Regions from separate parts of the Mesorhizobium sp. LNHC209A00 genome, predicted to be linked through region 2. Evidence: riboswitches for the same ligand, from Rfam matches in the RefSeq annotation. Region 2 holds a riboswitch; each other region holds the start of a gene.
What was found. Region 2 has a riboswitch for thiamine pyrophosphate ahead of X739_RS162540 (YkoF family thiamine/hydroxymethylpyrimidine-binding protein). Riboswitches for the same ligand answer to the same signal wherever they lie in the genome.

Region 1 (7,509 bases), on a different contig from region 2:
GTTGGGCTTCGGCGCAAGGCGAGCCTGTTTGCCCGAAATGCGGATGCCTGGATCATTACGACATTCCGACCCGTCGCAAGTTCAAGTGCGCCGCTTGCGGTGCGCAGTTCTCGGTTACGAGCGGCACAATCTTCGCCTCGCGCAAGCTGTCGTTTGTTGATCTGCTCGCCGCGATCTGCCTGTTCGTCAACGGAGCCAAGGGGCATGTCGGCGGTCCAGTTCTCTCGCGATCTGGACGTTCAATACAAGACCGCGTTCGTGCTGGCTTACAAGCTGCGCGAAGCCCTGTCGGCTGAAACCAAGAACGAAACCCTCAAAGGCGAGGTCGAGGTTGATGGCGCATACTTTGGTGGCGTGGTGCGCCCTGAGAACCGCGTAGAGGACCGCAAGGACCGCCGCATGAAGGAGAACCAGTCAGACCGCCGCCGCGTTGTAATCGCCCTTCGCGAGCGCGCCGGCCGCACTTTGACGTTCATCCGTCATCGCGAAGAGCGTGTTGATGGCGTGTTCGTATCGGTCGAGCGAAGGATAGGGGCAACTCTCGGCATCCCCGGATTTTATGGGAACCCACCAAAAAGAGCGCGCGGGAAGTTGGTGCTTTTGCTACATAAGACCGCACAAGTGCATCCCCATGCCTGACTGGCAGTGCGCTTCGCCGCAGGAAGAGTCCCGTTACTTTCCCGGCCTGGCAGGGCAGCTTGTCTCGGCGCCGCTGAATTCCGATCTGCAAAGCGGCCTCATCCCGTCACGCCCTGTGAAAAAAGGGCAGGAGGGCTACGGCTTCCATTTCAGCGTCAGCCGCTGAACGCTTGAGCCGGCTCTACGGCTATTCGGCTGGGGTTTTCCGAAGCTTTTCTAACACAAAGAGCTTGCCCTGGCGCACGGCGTACTCGATTGATTGCGCCTTCGCCAGATGTGCCGCAATCGAGCTGGCCAGCATGCAGCCCGTCCCGCGCATCGATGCGGCAAGACGCGGCGTGTCAAAGCGGACTGGTTCGTGATCGGGGCGCAACAGAATATCGGTTGATTGCGGTCCCGATGCATGGCCGCCCTTGATCAGCAGAGCCCGCGCGCCGGCTGTCAGAAATTCCTGGCCTTGCCACACTACGCCGTCCTCATCCACTGCCCGCTCCGAGCCAACAAGGAGTGCCAGCTCGAAGAGATTGGGGGTGACCAGACGGCAAAGGGGCATCAGGTCGCGTTTCATGGCGGCGATGGCGCCGGCTTCCAGGAGCGCCCGGCCTGACGTCGACGCCAGCACCGGGTCGAGCACTGCCGGCACCTGCGGGTTTTCGCGCAGCACTCCGGCAACCGCAATGACGATCTCCACCGTGGCGAGCATCCCGATCTTGATGGCCGCCACTTTGTTGGCCTGCAACCCCGCACGCATCTGACCGGCCACCAGACCGGGTTGCATAGAGTGGATTTCCATGACCGCATGGTGCGTCTGCACCGTTAGCGCGGTGACAGCAAGGCAGGTGCGCACGCCAATGGAAGAGATCGTCTCGATATCGCGTGCTATTCCGCCTCCACCGCTGGAGTCAGATCCGCCGACCACGAGCACATGCGGTTCTCGCCTCAGCGCCATGGCTTTGTCTTTTCGATCCATTCTCGCGTGCGCGCTTCGGGATCGGCATTCAACGTGATGTCGGTGACCACCGCCGCGCTGTCCGCACCAGCCTCGAAGACACCGTCGAGCCGGTCGGGGTTGAGGCCGCCAATGGCGACCAATGGGATCGGCGCCACCCGATGCTTCCACTCGCTGATCCGCTCGAGCCCTTGCGGCGCCCATTTCATCTGCTTCAGGACGGTGGGATAGATGGGGCCGAGCGCGATATAGTCGGGCTCGGCAGCGATGGCCGTTTCCAGTTCTAGATGATCGTGCGTGGAAAGCCCGAGCTTCAATCCGGCGTACTTAATCGCCAGCAGGTCGGCCGCAGCCAAATCCTCCTGGCCGAGATGGACGAAGTCGCAGCCTTCCTCAATTGCCGTGCGCCAATAGTCGTTGACGATCAGTTGGCAACCATGGACCGCGCAGACGCCGTTCGCGCGGCGGATTTCCGTCCGCAGCGTGGCCTCGTCCCTATCCTTGATGCGCAACTGAACCAGCTTGACGCCAAGCGGCACCAGGCGTTCGATCCAGGCGGCGCTGTCGACGATCAGGTAGAACGGATCGAGCTTCATGAAAAAACCGCCCTGCCAATTGTCGGCGTCGACGGCACGGCGACGTCGCGCGGTTCGAGCATTCCCGAGCTGAAAGCTTCACGACCGGCCTCGACCGCCTTGCCGAACGCACGCGCCATGCCGACCGGATCGGCCGCCTTGGCGACCGCGGTGTTCAGGAGTACGGCGTCAAAGCCGAGCTCCATGACGGCTGCCGCGTGCGATGGCCGTCCGAGCCCCGCATCCACGATCAGCGGAACATCAGGGAAATGTCCGCGCATCGAGCGCAGCGCCGTGATGTTGATCGGTCCGAGAGCGGAACCGATCGGTGCGCACCACGGCATCAAGACCTTGCAGCCCGCCGCAAGCAGCCGCTCGGCAACGACAAGGTCGGCGGTGGTATAGGGGAATACAGCAAAACCGTCCTCGCACAGGATGCGGGCGGCTTCGACCAGACCGAAAACATCCGGCTGCAGCGTGTCATGGTTGCCGATCACTTCGAGCTTTACCCAGTTCGTACCGAAGACTTCGCGCGCCATTTGTGCGGTCGTGACCGCTTCCTTGACGGAGTGGCAGCCAGCAGTGTTGGGCAGGATTCTGACACCAAGCGAGCGGATCAACGACCAGAATTCTTCGCCAGCCCTGCCGCCTGCCATTTCACGGCGCAACGAGACGGTCACCACCGCCGTGCCCGAAGCCCTGACTGCATAGGCAAGGATGGCCGGCGAAGGATATTGAGCCGTGCCAAGAAGCAGGCGCGACGGAAGCTCGGCTCCATAAAGCTCGATCATGGCCTAGCCGCCCTGCATGGGCGAGAGGATTTCAATCCGGTCGCCGTCGTTCAACTGGAATTCCGCCCGGTTGGATTTGTGCACGAGGTCGTTGTTGACGGCGGTCGCGAGCCAATCGCCCTCATAGTCAAGCGCGGCAAGCAGCGCCTCCAGCGTTGTGGCGGCAACCTCATGCGCTTCGCCGTTGACCATCAGTTTCATGAGCAAGCTCCTTGGTTCTGTCTTGACTGAAAACCAGGTCGGCAGCCTGGCGCGCCATGGCGGGAGCCAGGAGAAAACCGTGACGATAGAGCCCGTTGATCGCGATGATTTCACCGTTCGTTTCGACGCGCGGCAAATTGTCGGGAAAGGCTGCGCGGACGCCGACACCGGTTTCAACGATCTCGGCCTCCCCAAAGGCCGGGTGGAGGGCATAGGCGGTACCCAGCAGCTCCATCATGGAGCGCGCCGTGACCGGTCCGCCGGACTGGCTTTCAATCATCGTCGCACCAATCATGAAACGGTGGTCGGTGCGCGGCACTGCGTACAGTGGAAAGCGCGGATGCAGCAGCCTGACAGGGCGCGACAGCGACATATCAGGGGTACGCAGGGTGAGCATTTCGCCGCGAACGCCGCGCAGCCAGTCATTTTGTGCCGCCATTCCCGTACAGTCGATCTGACGATCGAAACCAAAAACATGCTGGGCGTCGGCGCCGAAGTGGAATTCAACACCCGTGGCCGCGAGCTTGTCATGAAGTGCTGCCATCGCCTGGCGCGGATCAAGATGGCCCTCAGCGGGGAAGAGCAATCCGCGGCGGAAGCGGCCGGCTAAGTCGGGCTCCAGCAAGGCAATTTCATCTTCCTCGACGCGCCGATAGCCCGTCGTGCGGCTGGCGAACCGGTCGAGCTCGCCCACATCGCGCGGCGCGGCCAAGACCAGCGTTCCCCGTCGTGCTACCAAGCCGGGCGTTGCGGCGTCCCACCAGTCGGCGGCGTCACGTCCGAGATCCAGCACCGGCTGCTCGGCGCTTTCACGCTCGCACCACGGCGCCAGCATGCCACCGGCGAACCACGACGCATTGCCCCCAAGGGCAGGCCTTGTCTCGGCAACGGTAACCGCCGCGCCGCGTGCGGCGAACTCGAAGGCGGCGGTGAGGCCGGCAATGCCGGCCCCTTTGACCAAGACCTTCATGATGGCTCACGTGGCTGAGGTATGAGCGGTGCGCCGGTCTCGTCCGCCGGCAGGTAGAGATCGCCGCCCTCGCGGTATTTCGCCGCCATCGCCGCCATGCCCTCTTTCTGTGCCTCGGCGCGGATGTCGTGGGAGATACGCATCGAGCAGAATTTCGGCCCGCACATCGAGCAGAAATGCGCCACCTTGTGCGCCTCCTTGGGCAAGGTCTGGTCATGGAAGGACCGCGCCGTTTCGGGATCGAGCGACAGGTTGAACTGGTCCTCCCAGCGGAACTCGAAGCGCGCGCGGGAAAGCGCATCATCCCTGACTTTCGCTGCCGGATGGCCCTTCGCCAGGTCGGCGGCGTGGGCGGCTATCTTGTAGGTGATCACGCCGATCTTGACGTCGTTGCGATCGGGAAGGCCGAGATGCTCCTTGGGCGTGACGTAGCAGAGCATGGCGGTGCCGAACCAGCCGATCATCGCGGCGCCGATGCCTGAGGTGATGTGGTCGTAGCCCGGCGCGATGTCGGTCGTCAGCGGTCCGAGCGTATAGAAAGGCGCCTCGCCGCAGACGGCGAGTTGCTTGTCCATGTTCGCCTTGATTTTGTGCATCGGCACGTGGCCAGGCCCCTCGATCATCACCTGGCAATCCTTCGCCCAGGCGATCTGCGTCAGCTCGCCAAGCGTTTCCAGCTCGGCGAACTGCGCCGCGTCGTTGGCATCGGCGATCGAGCCGGGACGAAGGCCGTCGCCGAGCGAGAAGGAGACGTCATAAGCGCGGCAGATGTCGCAGATCTCCGCGAAGTGCTCGTAGAGGAAGCTTTCCCGGTGATGGTGCAGGCACCATTTGGCCATGATCGAGCCGCCGCGCGAGACGATACCCGTCACCCGGTTGACGGTCAGCGGGATGTAATGCAGCCGCACGCCGGCGTGGATGGTGAAATAGTCGACGCCTTGCTCGGCCTGTTCGATCAGCGTGTCGCGGTACACCTCCCAGGTCAGATCCTCGGCAATGCCGCCAACCTTCTCGAGCGCCTGGTAGAGCGGCACCGTGCCGATCGGCACCGGCGAGTTGCGAACGATCCATTCGCGGATGTTGTGGATGTTGCGGCCGGTCGACAGGTCCATCACCGTATCGGCGCCCCAGCGGATCGCCCACACCATCTTTTCGACCTCTTCGGCCATCGACGATGTGACGGCGGAGTTGCCGATGTTGGCGTTGATCTTGACCAGAAAATTGCGACCGATGATCATCGGCTCGCTCTCGGGATGATTGATGTTGGCGGGAATGATCGCGCGTCCGCGCGCCACCTCGTCGCGCACGAATTCGGGTGTGACGAAATCGGGCAGCGTCGCGCCGAAAGCCTCGCCGTCGCGCTCAAGCTTTCCGCGCAGGATCTCGCGACCAAGGTTCTCGCGGATGGCGACGAACTCCATTTCGGGTGTGATGACGCCGGCGCGCGCATAGGCAAGCTGTGTCACCGCCTTGCCGGCCTTGGCTCTGAGCGGCCGGTTGCGAACGGGAAACTCCGGTGTCAGGCGTTCGCCCACCGCGAATCCGTTGTCTTCCGGCCGGACATGGCGGCCGTCATAGGCTTCGACATCGCCCCGCGCGATAACCCATTTATGGCGAATCCGCGCGAGGCCCTTTTCGATGCTGGTTTCGACTGTCGGGTCGGTATAGGGGCCGGACGGATCGTAGACGATGACGGGCGGTTCGCCCGCCGTCGGATGGACGGAGATTTCGCGCATCGGCACCCTGATCTGCGAGTGGATGGTACCGAGCTTGTGGATTTTCCGGGAGGCGGGCAGCGGTCCCGTCGACACTGCGGGGGTGAGGGCATTCATCTTGAGCTCCTTTGCTCATGCATTGGAGACCCAGTTCTGTGCCGGAAGGATGAAAAGACGCTTCTGTAGACCTGCCGAAACAGGACCTCGGGCGTAAACTCCCGCAAAGCGCTTGCACCGTCCCTACGCCAGTATGAACTGGATCAGGTTCAACGGGTCACTGCGCCGCGAAAGCCAGCAGTATCTCAGCCCCTTGCCGGGACTCCCCTGGTGAATGCCTCAGGTTGAACGGGCCGGCGCGGCTTTGTCAAGCGCATTTGGCCCGCCCACTGTCAAATCAAGGACCGCGTCGTCTTCTTGGCAATCAGGCATCTGCCCCTGCTCTGTTCCACATCCTATTTGGGTGCAAGGCCACCACTCAGCGGAACCCTCAGAGAAGGAAACCGTCCAGATTTGGCTAGACTGCTCGACGATAAGTCCAGAGCTGTGCCGGCGGTATGTTGCGGACGACGAAGTCATAGTGGGAAACCACGTAACGGTCTGGCATCTTGATCACCGGCGACAGAGGTCCGTATGTGATCTGAATCACGGGCCGGCCGGCAGGAATACGGGCGAGCAGATCCTCAACCAGCGCGACACGCTGTTGCATTGGAAAGCTCAACAGCGGGACTGCACTTATAACGCAATCGAACTGTTCACCTTTGCGCTCACCCAGAGCTTCGTCCAGCGCAAATGCGTCGCCCAATCTGAAGTCCACATTCGGGAAGCGTTGCACCAGGCCGTCGTAGAAAATCCTGGAATATTCGACTGAAACCAGCTGGTGCGGCTTGATTCCCCTAGCCAGGATCGCCTTTGTGATGACACCGGTTCCCGCGCCAAGCTCCAGAATTGGCAATCCTGACCGTGGGTTCACCACGCTTGCCATCCGGCGTGCCGCATAAACCGAAGTGGGAATAAGGGCTCCCACGCCCTTCTTGTCCTTCTGCCAGCCTTTGAAGAATTCAACTTCTTCCTCAAACCTTTTGCCGAGCCGCTCCTTCAGTCGCAAAATCATATCTTCTCCTTGCGTCAGCCGCTTACCCAACGTCATGAATTTGGCAAAGCGCGTTTTGGCCAATCTCGACACCCTTTACAAGCCCGTTAAGACTGCTTGCGTGTCACGACGCGGTCAGCATGAATTGCCCCTTAACGCACTTTCATGTTTGCTGGGCCTATGTCTCGCCCTCGCTTGCTGCCCGAAAAAAGTTTCCCGAGCTATGCGTATCTGCCCGGCAAATATCCGCATCCGGTGCGTGATCCTTTGGGCCACAGTTACCGATCAGATCCGGTGACCGTCGCCGTTGGCGAAGCGCTCGGCTCAGATGTGTTTCTCTGGGGAATCGACCTTTTCAACCACGGTTACTACTGGGAAGCCCATGAAGCCTGGGAGCCTCTCTGGCAGGCTGCGAAACAAAGCGCTCAGCACCGCCTGTTCTTCAAGGGACTGATCCTGTTGGCGGCGGCCGGCGTGAAGATCCGTGAGGGAAAGCGGGTCGCTGCGGCGCGCCATGCGACAAGAGCTGCAGGGCTTTTTCGTCAGGTGGTGAGAGTGCCGGGCGGCCTGTTTGAGAAA
Region 2 (7,509 bases):
ATGGCAGCGTCATCTGCGTTCAGCATCTCGATGTCGACCCACTCCTCGCCATGGTCTGGTATCAGCCCCGCCCCGCGTAGCGTCTGGTGCAGCGAACCCTCGCGCAGGCCGCGCAGTGGCACGTCCTCCAGTTCGGGTGACAGCGGCAGGCGGCTGCGTTCGACCGAGATCGCATGACCGTCGCTGGCATTGGTGCGCACCCGGTCGACGGCGATGAAGAACGGGCTTCCAACATCCAGCAAGATCGCCAGTTCGGCATCCTCTATGACCTCCAGCCGCAACGTCCGGGTCTCTGCATTGGCACCCGCATTGGCCAGCGCCCGCGACCAGCCGACGGCATCATCGACCGGCATGCCATCAAAGGTGACGAAAGAGCCGATGCCAACCTTAGTGGTGATCAGGCCGCGGCTGGAGAGTTCCTCGAGACCTTTGCGGATGGTGTTGCGGCTGACGGAGAAGCGCTGGACGAGCTCGTTTTCGCTTTGCAGCCTGTCACCGAAACCAAGAACGCCGGAACGAATCTCACGCTCCAGAACGGTCGCGATCTGCTCGGGCTTTCCCGTGCCGGGAGACAATTGAACCGCGCGCCGCTTCATATGCGTACCTGTTCAGTGAACCTGTATAATCCTGTTCAATATATTTGTGCGTGAGCTCTGTCAACGACCAATGGTGACGGGTGCTTCGCTGCAAGCCGCCGGCACCGGCGGAGCACTTCGAGGCAATCTCTTTTCAGAAGAACGAAAGCCCGCTCCGGGAACCGGGGCCGGCCTTGGAGGAGGATGAAGGGGTGGGACCCTCTCCTCTTGTTTCCACGGGGGGCGTGGACCGTGAAACTATACGGCCGTCCTGCGGGGCGCATGATCACAAGCCGGCCTGCTTCCCTCGCATTCCAGTGCACGCCGCCGCGGGTTCGCTCACGGGACCGCGACGCCGGCGACACAAGAGGAGCCGGCTAGATGCGTCCCAGGACGACAAGGATGATGACGATGATCAACACAAGTCCGAGACCGCCACCGCCATAATAACCGGTTCCGTAGAACGGGCCACCGCCGAGACCGCTGAAGCCGCCGAGCAGCGCGAGGATTAGAATAATGATAAGTATCGTTCCGAGACCCATGGCCTTCCCTGCTCCTGAAATGCGCGCTTTCGCGCTGGTTCAACATCGCGCCATTTCGGATGTTGCAAGGTATGAACGTTTTAGAGGGGCTGGCGTTCCGCTGGACTATCGCGGCTCCGGAACTCACAGCCCGCAACGCAGAAAGCCCGCCTGGACGACGGGCTTCCCCACCGGCCGGAGGCCAGGAGAGTGCGGCCAGGCCTACGGCTGGGTCCGCAACCTCCCTCAGCCTCAGCGGCGTGCGATCAGCAGGCAGAGTTGCCGCAAGTCGCGGTCATAGGTCCCTTCGCTGCTGAGGACATCGACGCAGCGCTTCTTCATGCGCGTCACCTGCGAGCTTGACATCTGGGCCACGATACCCGGGACGTTGGGGTGATTGGGATTGGATGGGTTGCTCGGGTTCGACGGATTGCTGGGATTGGTTCCGTTGCCAATGCCCACCCCGACACCAATGCCGCCGGCGCCGCCAACACTGCCGGCAAGCCCCGCATTGATGCCACCGGTTCCGCCAACATTGGCACCGAGCCCGGCGTTGATGCCGCCCGAACCACCGATATTGGCGCCGGCTCCTGCGTTGACGCCATTGCTGCCGCCGACCGACGCGCCGAGCCTAGCTGCTGGACGGCCGATGATTTGCTGCCAGGCTGCTTGCTACCTGACAGCCAAAATACAGCACCTCACCTGCGGAGCAGTTCCGGACCACTGGACGCTAAGGATCCTTGTTGGCTAACCCTGGATCAAACAGGACTGGCCACTCTCGCGTGACAGTCTGGCCTTCAGAATATCCCGTAAAACAGTCTATAGCGCACGCGCTCCATATAAGAGCGGTACTCCGGCTCCGCGGCAAGCAAGGCCTCCTCGCGCAGAATGCGGTACACCTGCAGATAGGTGACAACCGCATAGACGGCGAGATTGTAGAAGGAAAAGGCCGACAGCAGGTAGAGGATATGGCCGGTAAGGTAACCGGCATAGATCGGATGCCGCACCAGGCGATAGGCACCGCCGGTCATCACGCCGCGATTGGCGGGCAGGATGGCAAAGGAACGACCCAGCGACAGCTTTCCCCAGATGACGAACCAAAGCGCCATGAATTGAAGCGGGGCGGCGACATAGATGGGGATGATGGGGATGCCTCGTTCCATGGTGATGAAGGCGACACCAAAACTGGCGGTCACCGAAGCGACTACCGCAAGCGGGCTCCAGTCACGCGTCACCGGCCGCCGCGACAGCAGCAGCCAGGTGAAGCTGAGCGTCTCGGAAACCGCCACCAAAGCGATATTGAGCCGGGTGGGGTCCTGCACGAAGTGGTACACGCCCCGGTACACAAACAGCCCCGCGCATGCGAGCGCACAAATGCGAAAGAAGCCTTCCCGCAAGTCGGCCAGGATCTCGCGCTTGCGCGCTTCGGACATCATCCCGCCCTGGTTGGCGCGCTGAAGCGTTTCGCTTTTTGGTGTAAGCAAGGCAAGAACCCCAATGATCCCTCGGGGGGACCTTTGCACGCAACCATTGCTGGGTGGTTAACCGACAAGATCTATCGGCATCAGAACGGCAACTGCGCCGCCGAAAGGCATGCGAGACGCAAAGCACGGCCGTGCGGATTGTCTCCGCTTCGAGGATCGCCAGGAAGGGGTTCCGCCCGAGTCGATCCTCTCCTTAGGGATTGGCCAGCTACCCCAGAAATGTGTTGCTGAAATACCCAGTGAAATCCGAGATCTGGGGCAGAACCTTACCGTCGGCGTCGCGCAGAATGCCGGCGGCGAAGAGGTAGTTGCCGATCGCTTCCATCTTGGCAGTGTCCAACGTCCCGATGGCACCGCTTTGCCCGCGCAGATAATAGCCCTCGATCAGTGCCTTCAGCGAGGCGTGGATCAAGGCCGGATTGGTCAGGGCATCCTTGTTGGCGGCTATCAGCAGCGTGGCGGCCTCCCCTGGATGATCGACGGCGAATTGGTAGCCGCGCCGCGTTGCCTTGATGAAGGACGACGCCAGTTCGGGGTTCGCCTGGAGATACGCTTCGCTCGAAGAGATAAGCGTCGTGTGCTCGTCGGGGACGCCATGGTCGGCATAGACGAAACTGCGCTGCTTGACGCCCCTGAGTTCGGCTTCGACGCCCTCCCAGGTCGACACTTCGAGCGTGAAGTCGACCGAACCGTTGGCCAGCGCCTCGTAGGCGGAAGTGCCCAGCGTCACCGTCTCAAAATCGCCCTTGCCGCCGTCGTGACGGATGATGGTCGAGATCAGCGCCGTCTCCCAGGCGCTGCCGAAACCGCCATAGGTCAGGCCATCTAGATCTTTCGGGCTTTTGATCTCGCTGCGCACGGCATTGAACACCAGCCGGCCTGTCTCGGACTGCACGACGGCATAGACGCCCTGTAAATCGGCCCCTGCGGTCTTCTGGGTGAACAGGCTGATGGTGCCGTTGATCCCGAAATCGGCGACATGGTTGGCGACAAGCGCGCCGGCACCGGTATTGCTGTAGGGCAGGATGTCGACCTCGATGCCGGCTTCCCGATAAAATCCCTTATCGCGGGCGACGAACAGGCCGATGTGGTTGGTGTTGACCGTCCAGTCGAGGGCGACTGTGACCGTCCGCGTTGCCGCGAAGGAGCGGCTCGATCCGGTGATCAGCGGTACGCTGCCGGCAAGGGTGAGCAGCAGGGCTTGCCTGCGCGTCAAGTCAGTCATGGTCATGTCCTTTGGATGGCTGGGGGTTGAGCAAAATGTCGAGAATCTCGACCTCGAGTGCCTCGGCCTGCCGCGTGGCCGCGCTGGCGGGATCGCGCGGGCGCGGCAGCGGCACCTTGATCTCGCGCACGACCCGGGCAGGCCGCGCGGACAGCACATAGATGCGGTCGGACAGGAACAGGGCTTCGCGCACGTCATGGGTGATCAGCAACGCCGTCCAGTGGTGGTGCCGCCACATCTGTTCGAGCCAGCGCTGCATGGCCGCGCGGGTCAGGGCGTCGAGCGCGCCGAACGGCTCGTCGAGCAGCAACATATCGCGTTCCTGCACCACGGTGCGTAAAAGCGCCGTGCGCTGGCGCATGCCGCCCGAGAGCTGCGCTGGAAAGTGCCACTCGAAGCCGGCAAGCCCGAACTCCGCAAACAGCGGAGCCACACGCGTCCGTGCCGCCTTGCGGCTGACGCCTTGCACCTCGAGCCCGAGCGTGGTGTTGTCGAGAATGCGCCGCCACGGCATCAGCGCGTCGCGCTGCGGCATGAAGGCAAAATGCCTGCCATGATCGTCGAGCGGCCCGCCGTTGAAGAACATCTCACCCTCGCCATGCTCGGCGCCGGTCAGAAGCTGAAACAGCGTCGACTTGCCCGCTCCCGAAGGTCCAAGGATCGAGACGAATTCGCCGGCATCGACACGAAGCGAAATGTCGGCGAGCACATCGAGCCCGCCAAACACCTTGCGAACATGCCGCAGTTCGAGCCGGCTCATGCTTCTGGACCTTTTCCAGCGCCTTGCCTGCCAGCGGCTCCTTCCCAGGGCATGGCAAGACGCTGCAGCAGCATCGTCAGCCCGAACAGGATAAGGGTGAGCGCTGCGCTGACGCAGACGGCGGCTAGCACCAGGTCGGGACGGAAATTGTTCTTGGCGTTGAGCATGTAGATGCCCAGCCCTTTGGCCGCGCCCGCATATTCGGCGAAGATGGCGCCGACGACGGCATAGGTAATGGATATCCTGAGGCCAGCGAAGAAATAAGGCAGCGCCGAAGGCAATCGTGCCAGCAAGAAGACACGCCAACGCCCTGCTCCCATGGCACGCAGCATCTGACCGATCTCCACCTCGGTAGCCTCGTAGCCTTGTACCAGCGCGACCAGCATCGGGAAGAACGTGACCAGCGCCACCAGCACGATCTTGGGCGTCAGCCCGAAGCCGAACCACAGCACCACCAATGGCGCGATGGCGACCAGCGGCAAGGTCTGGCTGACTATGAAGATGGGAAACAGCGCGCGCCGCAAAGGCTGGAAGAAGTCGACCAGCATCGACAGCGCGAAGGCGGCGCTGAGCGAACAGGCAAAACCGATCAGCGTGGCGCGGACCGTGGGAACGGCGTTGTCGACCAAGGCTTCACGATTGAGCATCGCCTGTTCGAAGACGCGCGAGGGCGCCGGCAGAACCGTCGGCTTGATGCCGGATATGTTTGCGTACAGTTCCCAGGCCACTAGCACCAAACTGATCGATATCACGGCCGGCGCTGTTTTGGCGAAGAAGCCCGCGACGTTACGCGGGTTGAATGACGATGAGACCACGAGCGTTCAGACGGCAGTGGGACTGTTGGCCGAGACCGTGACATCGAGGGTTACATGGCCGGCGCCGGGCCCGAAGCGGCAGAAGGCTTCATCGAGGGCCGAGAAGATCGCGCCGGCATCGCCGCGCAGCTTGGTGCAGAAATTCTTGGAGCGATCGTAGACGCCGGACTGCTTCAGGAAATCTATGCAGCCATAGATTTCGTCCATGTGGTCGTCAGTACCCATCACATAGAGCGAGAACTGCGCCGCCGCCGGCTGGCCAGTGGCCGGCGCGCCGCGCACCGCGGTGATGGCGGCTTGCTTGCGCGGGCCGAGTGGCCCGGCAGGTCCGCCGAACGTGTCGGAGCGGCAGATCGGATCGTCCGGCTCGCCTGGGCAGCCACGCGAAATGGTGGCCGACAGCACGCAATGCCTGCCGCTGCCAGACGCGGCCACGAAAAGGTCGCGCAGCGCAGGGAATAACACCTCGGGGGCCCCGACCAGCAAGGTCGAGATGTCGTCGGTCTCGATCCTGAGCTTGTCGCGGAACGGATCGAGCGCGCCGAGCGCGCCCAGAATGACGCCGACGAAATCGTCGGCCATTGGATATAGGGAAACCTGTGCGCCTGAAAACATCGCCCGCCTCGCTCCGCTGGTATTACCCAGATCAGCTTCTAGGGTCTGTGGGCTTGCCGCCCCCGTCTCAGCCCCGACCGTACGGAGCACCCCTGTGGATGGGCGCGTTAGAGCATCATTCGGCCGGTTGGGGAAGCTGTTTCTTGGCAAGCCGCGCCAAAGCATTGCTCGAGCGCCAGGGCAATTGGACATCGCCGGCGCGGAAATTTGTCTGGAACCTTCGCCATTTCGAGGGGTTGTCCCACCAGTCGCTGGACGCGATTCCAGGATCAATTTTCCGTTCGGGATTGTGTCAGAACAAGAGATAGAGCGGTTCATGATTTCCGCGAAACCGTGCACCGCTCCCGGCGACGAGTTCACAGAAATGGAGACAAATCATGTTCATGAAAATCCTCGCGGCTTCGGCCTTCACCATTGCCCTTGCAACATCCGCCATGGCGCAAAGCAATAGCGCAGCCGGCGCGGATGGGTCCGGCGGCAGCGGCGAGTCCGTCACTGTGGACCCAAGCACCCCGGCTTCGCCCAGTACGATCGATCCGGGCTCGACCAACAGCACGACCACCACGCCGGGCGACATGAATTCCAATGCGGACAAGAATTGCCCCACCAACCCGCAGGGTGCACAGACGGACGCCAACGGCAACGCCACCGCGCCGACCGTGAACGACAACAACTGCGGAAAGTAGTTTGCCATCGCGATAATGGGAACCGCGGAAGCAGTTTCTGCGGTTCCCATTATTGGGATTCAGTGTCCGCGACTACCCGCCGCCGGCTCTGGTGCCGCTTCACTACCCACCCCGCCAAAGACCCTTAATTCAGCGTACGGTTTGCCGGCCCGCGGGCGTGCGAACGAGGCATATATTTTCATCAGCCGTTTGAGCAGGCGCCCGTAGGTGAGGTGCCGGACCCGGCCATTGGCAAGATCGAACTCCACCGTCCCCCATCGCCTTACCGGACCCTTTCCGGTTGGCGGACCCAGTCGCCTGACCTGGAAGGCCAGCCTGATCTGGCGGTCGGCGACATCCAGATAGATACCGGGTTTAGCGCCCAATACGTGCCACATCCGGGCAACGTGCCCGATCGACATGTCAGACGAAATCGCCATGTGGGCCCGCCCAAGTCGAGCCCAGACGAAATCACCGGCTGGCTGCCGCATCCCCGACACCGAATTCTTGCAATAGGCTGGCGCCACCTCACACACCAACCGGCGCATCGCGCTCGCCACGCTGTCCTCCAAATCCCGCCGCGATGCCCAGTCTGCTTCGGTGAACGGCACTTGTCCGAGGATGTCGCCGTCGTCGAAATTGGCCGACATCTTATGCAGTGTCACGCCGCCATGGACGGCATGCTGGCCATCCGCGACAAGACGATGGAGAGGATGCGGCCCCCGATAGTTGGGCAGCAGTGCCGGATGAAAATTAAGCCCGCCCCTGGGAAAGAGGTCGAGCAACTGCTGTGGGATCAAGGTCGGGAAAGCGAAGCAGATCAGCACATCCGCGGCGATGTCAGGCAGT
Region 3 (7,509 bases), on a different contig from region 2:
TCGCCGGCCGAAACCGCGGCCCCCGGCGACAGCGCATTGAGCACGCGGAACAGGTCGAGCTTGCGGTCGACGCCAACCATCTGCGCGGCAAGCGACCCCATCGTCTGTCCCGGCTGCACGGTGAGCACGCGAATATGCAGTGGTTTCAGTGCCGCCTTCTCGGCGGGGCTGAGGATGCGGAAGGAGCCGCTGACCGAGCGCGCCACCGTTTCAAGCGAGGTGCTGGCCGAAGGGGCGGCCGTCAGCAATCGGTAGACCTGACCGCCGGCGCGGATCACGGCGATATCGAACTGCCAGCCTTCGGCGCCTGCATGCGCGGTCGCCGCCTCATTGCCGTTGATGGTTTCCTGCTTGACGGTGCTGTCGTCGAGGCCGGCCACCCAGCCGCTTCTGATATAGTCGGTCAGGGCGCGATTCTTGTCTATCGAAACACCGTCGAAGCGGATCGCTATATCGCCGGGGCCGGTCGCCGTCACCGCCGCCGCCGAATTGTCGATGATGAAACCGTCCGGCACCGTGAACGACACGCCCAAGCCTGGATGCAGGAAGGTTTCACCGCGCACATAGCCCTCTTCCGGCGTGTCGCCGTAAAGCAGGCCGTCTATGCCGGCGAGGAAGGAATCGCGGTCGCGTGTACCGAAGCCGGGCGCACCGAACTGTCGGGCGTGACGCTGTGCCAAATCGATGCGTTGCGGCGTGTTGGGGTGCGTCGCCAGGAAGTCGAGGCTGGCGTCGGTGGCGCCGCTGATCGAGCGGAAATCGGTATAGGCCGACATCGACTGCAGGAAGCGGCCGGCGGCATAGGGATCGTAGCCGGCTTCGCCGATCGACTTGATACCGATGGCGTCAGCCTCAAGCTCCTGGTTGCGCGAGAACTGCGCCAGCCTGAGCTTGCCGCGGATAAGTGCAGCCTTGGCGGTCGGGCTGTCGCCAAGCACATCGGAAACGACCTTGGTCGCCAGACCTTCCTCGGCCTCCAGCTGCTGGCGCTGCAGCCCATGATTGGCGGTGACGTGGCCCATCTCATGCGCGATGACGGCGGCGAGCTCGGACGAGTCATTGGCCAGCGCCAAGAGGCCGCGCGTTATGTAGAGATAGCCGCCCGGCAGCGCGAAGGCGTTGACGTTGGGCGAATTGAGGATGGTGATGCGGTAGGTCTGGGTCGGGTTCGCCGACACCACGGTCAAATTGCCGACCACCTTGGCCACCATGCGTTCGAGCTTGGGATCTGAATATTCGCCGCCATAGGTCGCCAGGATGCGCGGATGCTGCGCCTTGGCGAGTTCCGCGAGCTTGTTGTTGGCGGCGACATTGTCGACCGTGATCGGCTTGTCGGATGGCTGGAAGCCTGATTCCTGCACTTCCGGAGGCGTGAACATCTGGCAGCTTGCCAGCGCCACGGCAAAGCCGGCCAGCGCCATAAAGCGCGCCAGCGGGTTCATTCGTAGCCTGTCAACGCCGATCGCCAGAACGGCTTCCTTTCAGGTCCCTGCGCATGACCACATGCGCAAAACAAAACTGCTACAGTATCCGTCACGCGCCCCTCGAAGCATGCGGCGGAAGCTGTAGGCAAATCACGGCCTGTGCCGGACCGGTATCGGGCGGACCTAGCCACACTACTCCAGTCATGGCAAGCAAGCGCCACATCGCGTCGGGCCGGTTTGAGCGTAAATTATGTCCGCTTCCGGGCAATATCTCGTGATAAAGCACCCCCGCCACCGGCTCCGATATAGCGCCGGAATGCCTCCGGACCAGCCCCGGCAAAGAAATCATCTGCCGTGCCGATAGCGGCGACGGCGCCGTTCTCGAGAAACACCAGCCTCCGAGCGATGCGGCGGGCATCTTGCGGCTGATGCGTGACGAACAGTACCGTCATGCCACGCTCGGCATGCAGGCCGGCAACGAGGTCGAGCATATCGTCTCGCAAGGCGGGCCCAAGCGAAGCGAAAGGCTCGTCGAGCAGCAACACCGGGCGGTCACGCACCAGCACGCGAGCCAGGGCGACGCGCTGGCGCTCACCGCCGGAAAGTTCGCGCGGCAGCCGCTTCTCCTTGCCGGCAAGGCCGGTGCGCGCAAGCGCATCGGTGATCGCAGCGCGGTCGGCTTCGGCTAGCCGCAACGATGGCGAACGGCCGAGCCCGACATTCTGCTCGACGGAAAGATGCGCGAAAAGGTTGTTTTCCTGAAAAACCATCGACACCGGCCGCGTCGCCGGTGGCGCGGTGCTGACATCGGCCCCGCCGATCAGCACGCGGCCGGATCGCGGCGGCTCGAACCCGGCCACCAGATTGAGCAACGTCGACTTTCCGGAGCCGCTCGGTCCCATGATGGCGGTGATTTGCCCCGCCGTGAACTCGGCATCGAAGGCGAACAACGCCTCGCCATAGCTGAACGAAACCTTGTCCAGCCGCACCGAAACCCCTTTGCCGCCACCCGCCTCGTCAGACATTGCTGGCCGTCTCCTTTCCCAGCCGGTCCGCCGCCAGCACCGATCCCAGGCAGACAAGGCCGAGCAGCAGCGCCAAGCCGGCGGCGTCCTCGGTTCGGTAGCTGCCCATGCGCGCCAGGAGAAGGTAGGGCAAGGTCTGCACGGAATCACTGCCGAACAGGGCGATGACGCCGAGATCGCCGAGCGACAGTGCCATGGCGAAGGCAAAAGCGGTGGCCAGCGGGCGCCGCAACGTCGGCCAGTCGACCAACCACAGTCTTGACCAGCCGGAAATTCCGAGCTGCGCACAGAGCCGCTCGTGCCGCTCGCTTGCCGCATCATAGGCGGGACGGATGGCGCGCAGCGCAAAAGGCATCGCCATGACAGCGTTGACGGTGACGACCATGAGCGGGGCGATGGCAAAGACATCGCCGACATGGCGCAGCAACAGGAACCAGCCGGCGCCGACGACGATCGGCGGCACGACCAGGACGAACCCAGCGCCGGTATCGGTGGCCTCTTCGAGCAGTGTCCTTGCCCCGAAGCGGCGGTTCGACGCCAGCGCCCTGCGCGCCATGGTCAATGCCAGCGAAAGCATCACCGAAAGCAATGCCGATAGGAAAGCGAGTACAGCACTGGTCAGCGTCGCCTGACGGACACTGGCCTCGCCGGCAAGCCGGCCGAGGTCGGCGCCAAGTCCGGCCGCCACGGTCGCCACCATCGGCCCGGCGACGAAGAGCAAGGCCAACACGATGAGCGTCGCGTTCAGCCAAGCTTCAGTCCTGTTGACGGAGAGGTAGCGGCGCGGCGCGACCGGCAGGTTGGCGTCGCCGACGACGTCGGCTCCGAGCCGGGTCAACGTCAGCACCACGATGAAGGTCAAGGCGATCTGCAGCAGTGTCAGCGCAACAGCCCTCGCGGGATCGAAATCGAAGCGCAATGCCTGATAGATGCCGACTTCGAGCGTCGTCGCGCCCGGCCCGCCGCCGAGCGTCAGCACGATGGTGAAGGATGTGATGCACAGCATGAAGACAAGTCCGGCGACACCGGGCAGCGCAGCACGCAGCGTCGGCCACTCGATCAGCCGGAATGCCGGCCGCGCCCCCATGCCGAGCTGGCTCGCCAGCCGCCATTGGTCGGAGGGAATGGTCTGCAGCGCCTCGAGGAGCAGACGTGTGGCCAGCGGCAGATTGAAGAAGACATGCGCGACGAGAATGCCGGACAGGCCATAGATGCCCGGCCAACCCTGGCCGCCAACCCAGTTGAACAGGCCCGCGAAATAGCCGGCGCGGCCATAAAGCGCCAGGATGCCGAGCGCCGCGACTATCGCCGGCAGCGCCAGCGGCACAGCGAAGAGCTGCAAGATGAAGGCACGGCCGAAAAACCGTGGATGCCGCGACAGCGCCCGCGCCACGAACAGGGCCGGCCCGACCGAGAGCAGCGTCGACAGGGCCGCTTGCAAGAGCGTGAACCGCACGACCCGGAACAGGTAGGGATCGAACGCGGCCCAAGCGCCGGAAAAATCGCGAGCACCTTCCACAAGCAGCCCCGCAAACGCGCCGCCGATCAAAATGGCGATGGCGGCGAGCCCTATGATGCCGGCTGTGATGCGGGTATCAGAGCGGGTTTGCACGCCGCACCATCAACGATTGGGTGAAGCTTAGGGAGCGTCGCCGTAGAGCGGTCATGTCACGAGATTAGCCCACAAAAGCTACTTGCTCATCACCGCCAGCCATTCATCGACCCAAGCCTTGCGGTTGGCCGCCACCTCCTCCGGGCTGAACAGCAAGGTTTTGGTCGGCTTGACCAGTTTGTCGAAGGCGGGGTTGAGCGGCTTGTCGGTCTTGCCGGCCGGGAACATCCAGTTGGTCTCGGGAATGGCTTCCTGGAATTTCGGTCCGGTCATGAAGGCCATGAACTTTTCCGCCAGCGGATTCTTGGCGCCGGTCATGGTGATGCCCGCGACCTCGATCTGCAGATATTCGCCTTCCTCGAACGACGCCGCCTGATAGCGCTCGGTGTTCTCGGCGACCATGTGGTAGGCTGGCGAGGTGGTGTAGGACAGCACCATCGGCGCCTCGCCCTTGGTGAACAGGCCATAGGCCTCGCTCCAGCCCGGCGTCACGGTCAGCACCTTGGTCTTGAGCTTGGCCCAGGCCTCGGGCGCCTTGTCGCCATAGACCGCCTTCACCCACAACAGCAGTCCGAGACCGGGCGTCGATGTGCGCGGGTCCTGGATGACGATCTTGTCGTCGGCGCTACCCTCCACCAAATCCTTCAGGCTTTTCGGCGGGGACTTCAGCTTCTGGGTATCGTAGACGACGGCGAAGTAGCCATAGTCGAAGGGAACAAAAGTACCGTCGCTCCAGCCACCCGGCACGTTGACGTCCGTCACTGCGCCATGTGGCGCGAACAGGCCCGAGGCCTTGGCATCGGCGGTGAGATTGGTGTCGAGACCGAGCACGATGTCGGCCTTGGTCGAAGCGCCTTCCAGCTTGACGCGGTTGAGCAGCGCCACGCCATCGGCGACCGAGACGAACTCGAGATCGCAGCCGCATTCTGCCTCGAATTCCTTCTTCACCACGGGACCGGGACCCCAGTCGGCGGTGAAGCTCTCATAGGTGTAGACGGTGAGCTTGTCCTTGGCCAAGGCCGGCCCGGACAGGGTCACTGCCGTGGCGGCGATCAGAGAATATAAAAGCGTGCGCATCGGCGCCTCCTTCGTTTGCGTTGAAAGGAATTGAGGCGTCGGAGTGTCCGAAACGTCTAATCCCTCCGCCGGTACAAACCGGATCAGGTTCAGCGGGTTGGCGAGACTGCCTCTCAGCCGGCCCGCGAAATTCGCGTCCGGCACCCCGTTAGAGCGTTTCGACACATAGGCCGGGCCGATGACCCGCGCAAGTGGGACTTTGCCGCCTTCCGTTTCCGGTGCCGGGCTGGTAAGGCGACGGGATATGAGCATATTCACCATCCTGCTTGGCGGCGATCTCATCCGCACGCCTCGGCTCGACCGCCAGGTCGAAGGCTCGCGCGTCATCGCCGCCGACGCCGGCATTGGCCATGCGCGGATGCTGGGCCTCGTGCCGGAACTGTGGGTGGGTGATTTCGACTCGGTTCCGGCTGATCTGCCCGCCGACCTCGCCGCCGTGCCGCGGCAAACCTTCCCGGCGGAAAAGGACAAGACCGACGGAGAACTGGCGATCGCGGCCGCACTGGAGCGCGGGGCGACCCGCCTTGTGCTGGCGGGCGCATTCGGCGGCAAGCGCGCCGACCACGCCTTCCTGCATCTGGCGCTTGGCCTGCGGCTGGCCGAGGCCGGAATGGATGTGTGTCTGACCAGCGGCGCCCAGGAAGGTGTTCCCTTGCTGCCCGGTAGGGCCGGCTTCGATTATGCCGACGGCACGCTGCTCTCGATTCTCGGCTTCTCCGAACTCTCCGGCCTGACCGTCACGGGCGCCAAATGGCCGCTCGACAAGGTTGAGGTGGCATTCGGTTCGTCACTGACCATTTCCAACGAGGTCAAGTTCGGCAAGACCGGGGGCCGCCTCGACATCGCGCTCGGCCATGGCCGCGCGCTGCTGCTCGCCCATCCCTATCCATTGCCCGAAAGCTGACATGGCCCCGCCTCTTCTCAATCTCGACGGGATAAGACTGACCTTTGGCGGCGCGCCACTGCTCGACGGCGCCGCCTTGACCGCTTCGGCCGGCGACAAGATTGCGCTGGTCGGCCGTAACGGATCCGGCAAGTCGACGCTGCTCAAGATCGCCGCCGGCCTGATCGAGCCACAGGACGGCGAGGTGTTCCGCCAGCCTTCGGCGACGGTGCGTTATCTGCCGCAAATGCCCGACATGGACGGCTTTGCCACCGTGCGCGCCTATGTCGAGGCCGGGCTCGGGCCCGCCGACGATCCCTACCGCGCCAGCTATCTGATGGAGCATCTCGGCCTGTCGGGCGAAGAACGGCCTGGCGACCTGTCCGGCGGAGAGGCCAGGCGCGCCGCGCTTGCCCGCGTCATGGCGCCTGAGCCCGACATCCTGCTTCTTGATGAGCCGACTAACCATCTTGATTTATCTGTCATTGAATGGCTGGAGGAAGAGCTCATCCGGACTTCCTCCGCGCTCATCGTCATCTCCCATGATCGCCGCTTCCTCGAGCGCGTGTCGCGCGCCACAGTCTGGCTCGATCGCGGCCAGACGCGCAGGCTGGACAAGGGCTTTGGTCATTTCGAGGAATGGCGCGACCTAGTACTGGAAGAGGAAGAGCGCGAGCAGCACAAGCTCGGCCGCCAGATCGTGCGCGAGGAACACTGGCTGCGCTACGGCGTGACGGCGCGGCGCAAGCGCAACATGCGGCGCCTCGGCGAGTTGCAGACCATGCGCCAGCGTTTTCGCGGCCATCGCGGCGCCGAAGGCACCGCGACAATGGTGGCAAGCGACGCCGCCGAATCCGGCAAGCTGGTGATCGAGGCCAAGAACATCGAGAAGAGCTTTGGCGACCTTACCGTCGTCAAGGGCTTCTCGACCCGCATCCAGCGCGGCGACCGCGTCGGCCTTGTCGGGCCGAACGGCGCCGGCAAAACGACACTTCTGAAGATGCTGACCGGCGAATTGGCGCCGGACGCTGGCTCGGTCCGGCTCGGCACCAATCTGGAGATCGCCACGCTCGACCAGAAGCGCGAGGCGGTCGACCCGCAAGAGACGCTGGCGCAATATCTCACCGACGGGCGCGGCGAGAACCTCGTCATCAATGGCGAGCAGCGCCACGTCGTGTCTTATATGAAGGATTTCCTGTTCAAGCCGGAACAGGCCCGCACACCAGTGCGCGAGCTGTCCGGCGGCGAACGGGCGCGGCTGATCCTGGCACGCGTGCTGGCACGGCCTGCAAATCTTCTGGTTCTCGATGAGCCGACCAACGATCTCGACATGGAGACGCTGGAACTGCTGCAGGAACTGGTCGCCGGCTTTGCCGGCACCGTCATACTGGTCAGCCACGACCGCGATTTCCTCGACCGCACCGTGACCAGCGTGATCGCGCCGGATGGCGGCGGCCGCTGGGTCGAATATGCCGGCGGCTATTCCGA

Region 1: it holds a riboswitch for thiamine pyrophosphate, as region 2 does, so the genes downstream of both, thiC (phosphomethylpyrimidine synthase ThiC) here and X739_RS162540 (YkoF family thiamine/hydroxymethylpyrimidine-binding protein) in region 2, are expected to answer to the same signal.
Region 3: it holds a riboswitch for thiamine pyrophosphate, as region 2 does, so the genes downstream of both, thiB (thiamine ABC transporter substrate binding subunit) here and X739_RS162540 (YkoF family thiamine/hydroxymethylpyrimidine-binding protein) in region 2, are expected to answer to the same signal.

Annotation. Positions count from the first base shown of each region.
Region 1 covers NZ_AYWT01000033.1:31,086-38,594, forward strand. The annotation lists partial or broken gene X739_RS01000000166885 (IS1595 family transposase) at 1-480, shown strand, start outside; gene X739_RS1000000169775 (hypothetical protein) at 632-805, shown strand; gene X739_RS137395 (hydroxymethylpyrimidine/phosphomethylpyrimidine kinase) at 827-1,588, opposite strand; gene X739_RS137390 (thiamine phosphate synthase) at 1,579-2,184, opposite strand; gene X739_RS137385 (thiazole synthase) at 2,181-2,954, opposite strand; gene thiS (sulfur carrier protein ThiS) at 2,958-3,155, opposite strand; gene thiO (glycine oxidase ThiO) at 3,124-4,125, opposite strand; gene thiC (phosphomethylpyrimidine synthase ThiC) at 4,122-5,957, opposite strand; TPP riboswitch at 6,060-6,176, opposite strand; gene pmtA (phospholipid N-methyltransferase PmtA) at 6,355-6,951, opposite strand; gene X739_RS1000000167425 (DUF309 domain-containing protein) at 7,126-7,509, shown strand, end outside.
Region 2 covers NZ_AYWT01000001.1:704,231-711,739, forward strand. The annotation lists gene X739_RS162560 (GntR family transcriptional regulator) at 1-596, opposite strand, end outside; gene X739_RS1000000167580 (DUF3309 family protein) at 953-1,117, opposite strand; gene X739_RS0133700 (isoprenylcysteine carboxylmethyltransferase family protein) at 1,894-2,529, opposite strand; gene X739_RS162555 (ABC transporter substrate-binding protein) at 2,789-3,805, opposite strand; gene X739_RS162550 (ABC transporter ATP-binding protein) at 3,798-4,565, opposite strand; gene X739_RS162545 (ABC transporter permease) at 4,562-5,380, opposite strand; gene X739_RS162540 (YkoF family thiamine/hydroxymethylpyrimidine-binding protein) at 5,387-5,995, opposite strand; TPP riboswitch at 5,986-6,099, opposite strand; gene X739_RS162535 (hypothetical protein) at 6,373-6,681, shown strand; gene X739_RS162530 (formyltransferase family protein) at 6,741-7,509, opposite strand, start outside.
Region 3 covers NZ_AYWT01000026.1:33,600-41,108, forward strand. The annotation lists gene X739_RS138270 (M48 family metalloprotease) at 1-1,442, opposite strand, end outside; gene thiQ (thiamine ABC transporter ATP-binding protein) at 1,673-2,449, opposite strand; gene thiP (thiamine/thiamine pyrophosphate ABC transporter permease) at 2,442-4,061, opposite strand; gene thiB (thiamine ABC transporter substrate binding subunit) at 4,140-5,138, opposite strand; TPP riboswitch at 5,182-5,296, opposite strand; gene X739_RS138250 (thiamine diphosphokinase) at 5,383-6,042, shown strand; gene X739_RS138245 (ABC-F family ATP-binding cassette domain-containing protein) at 6,044-7,509, shown strand, end outside.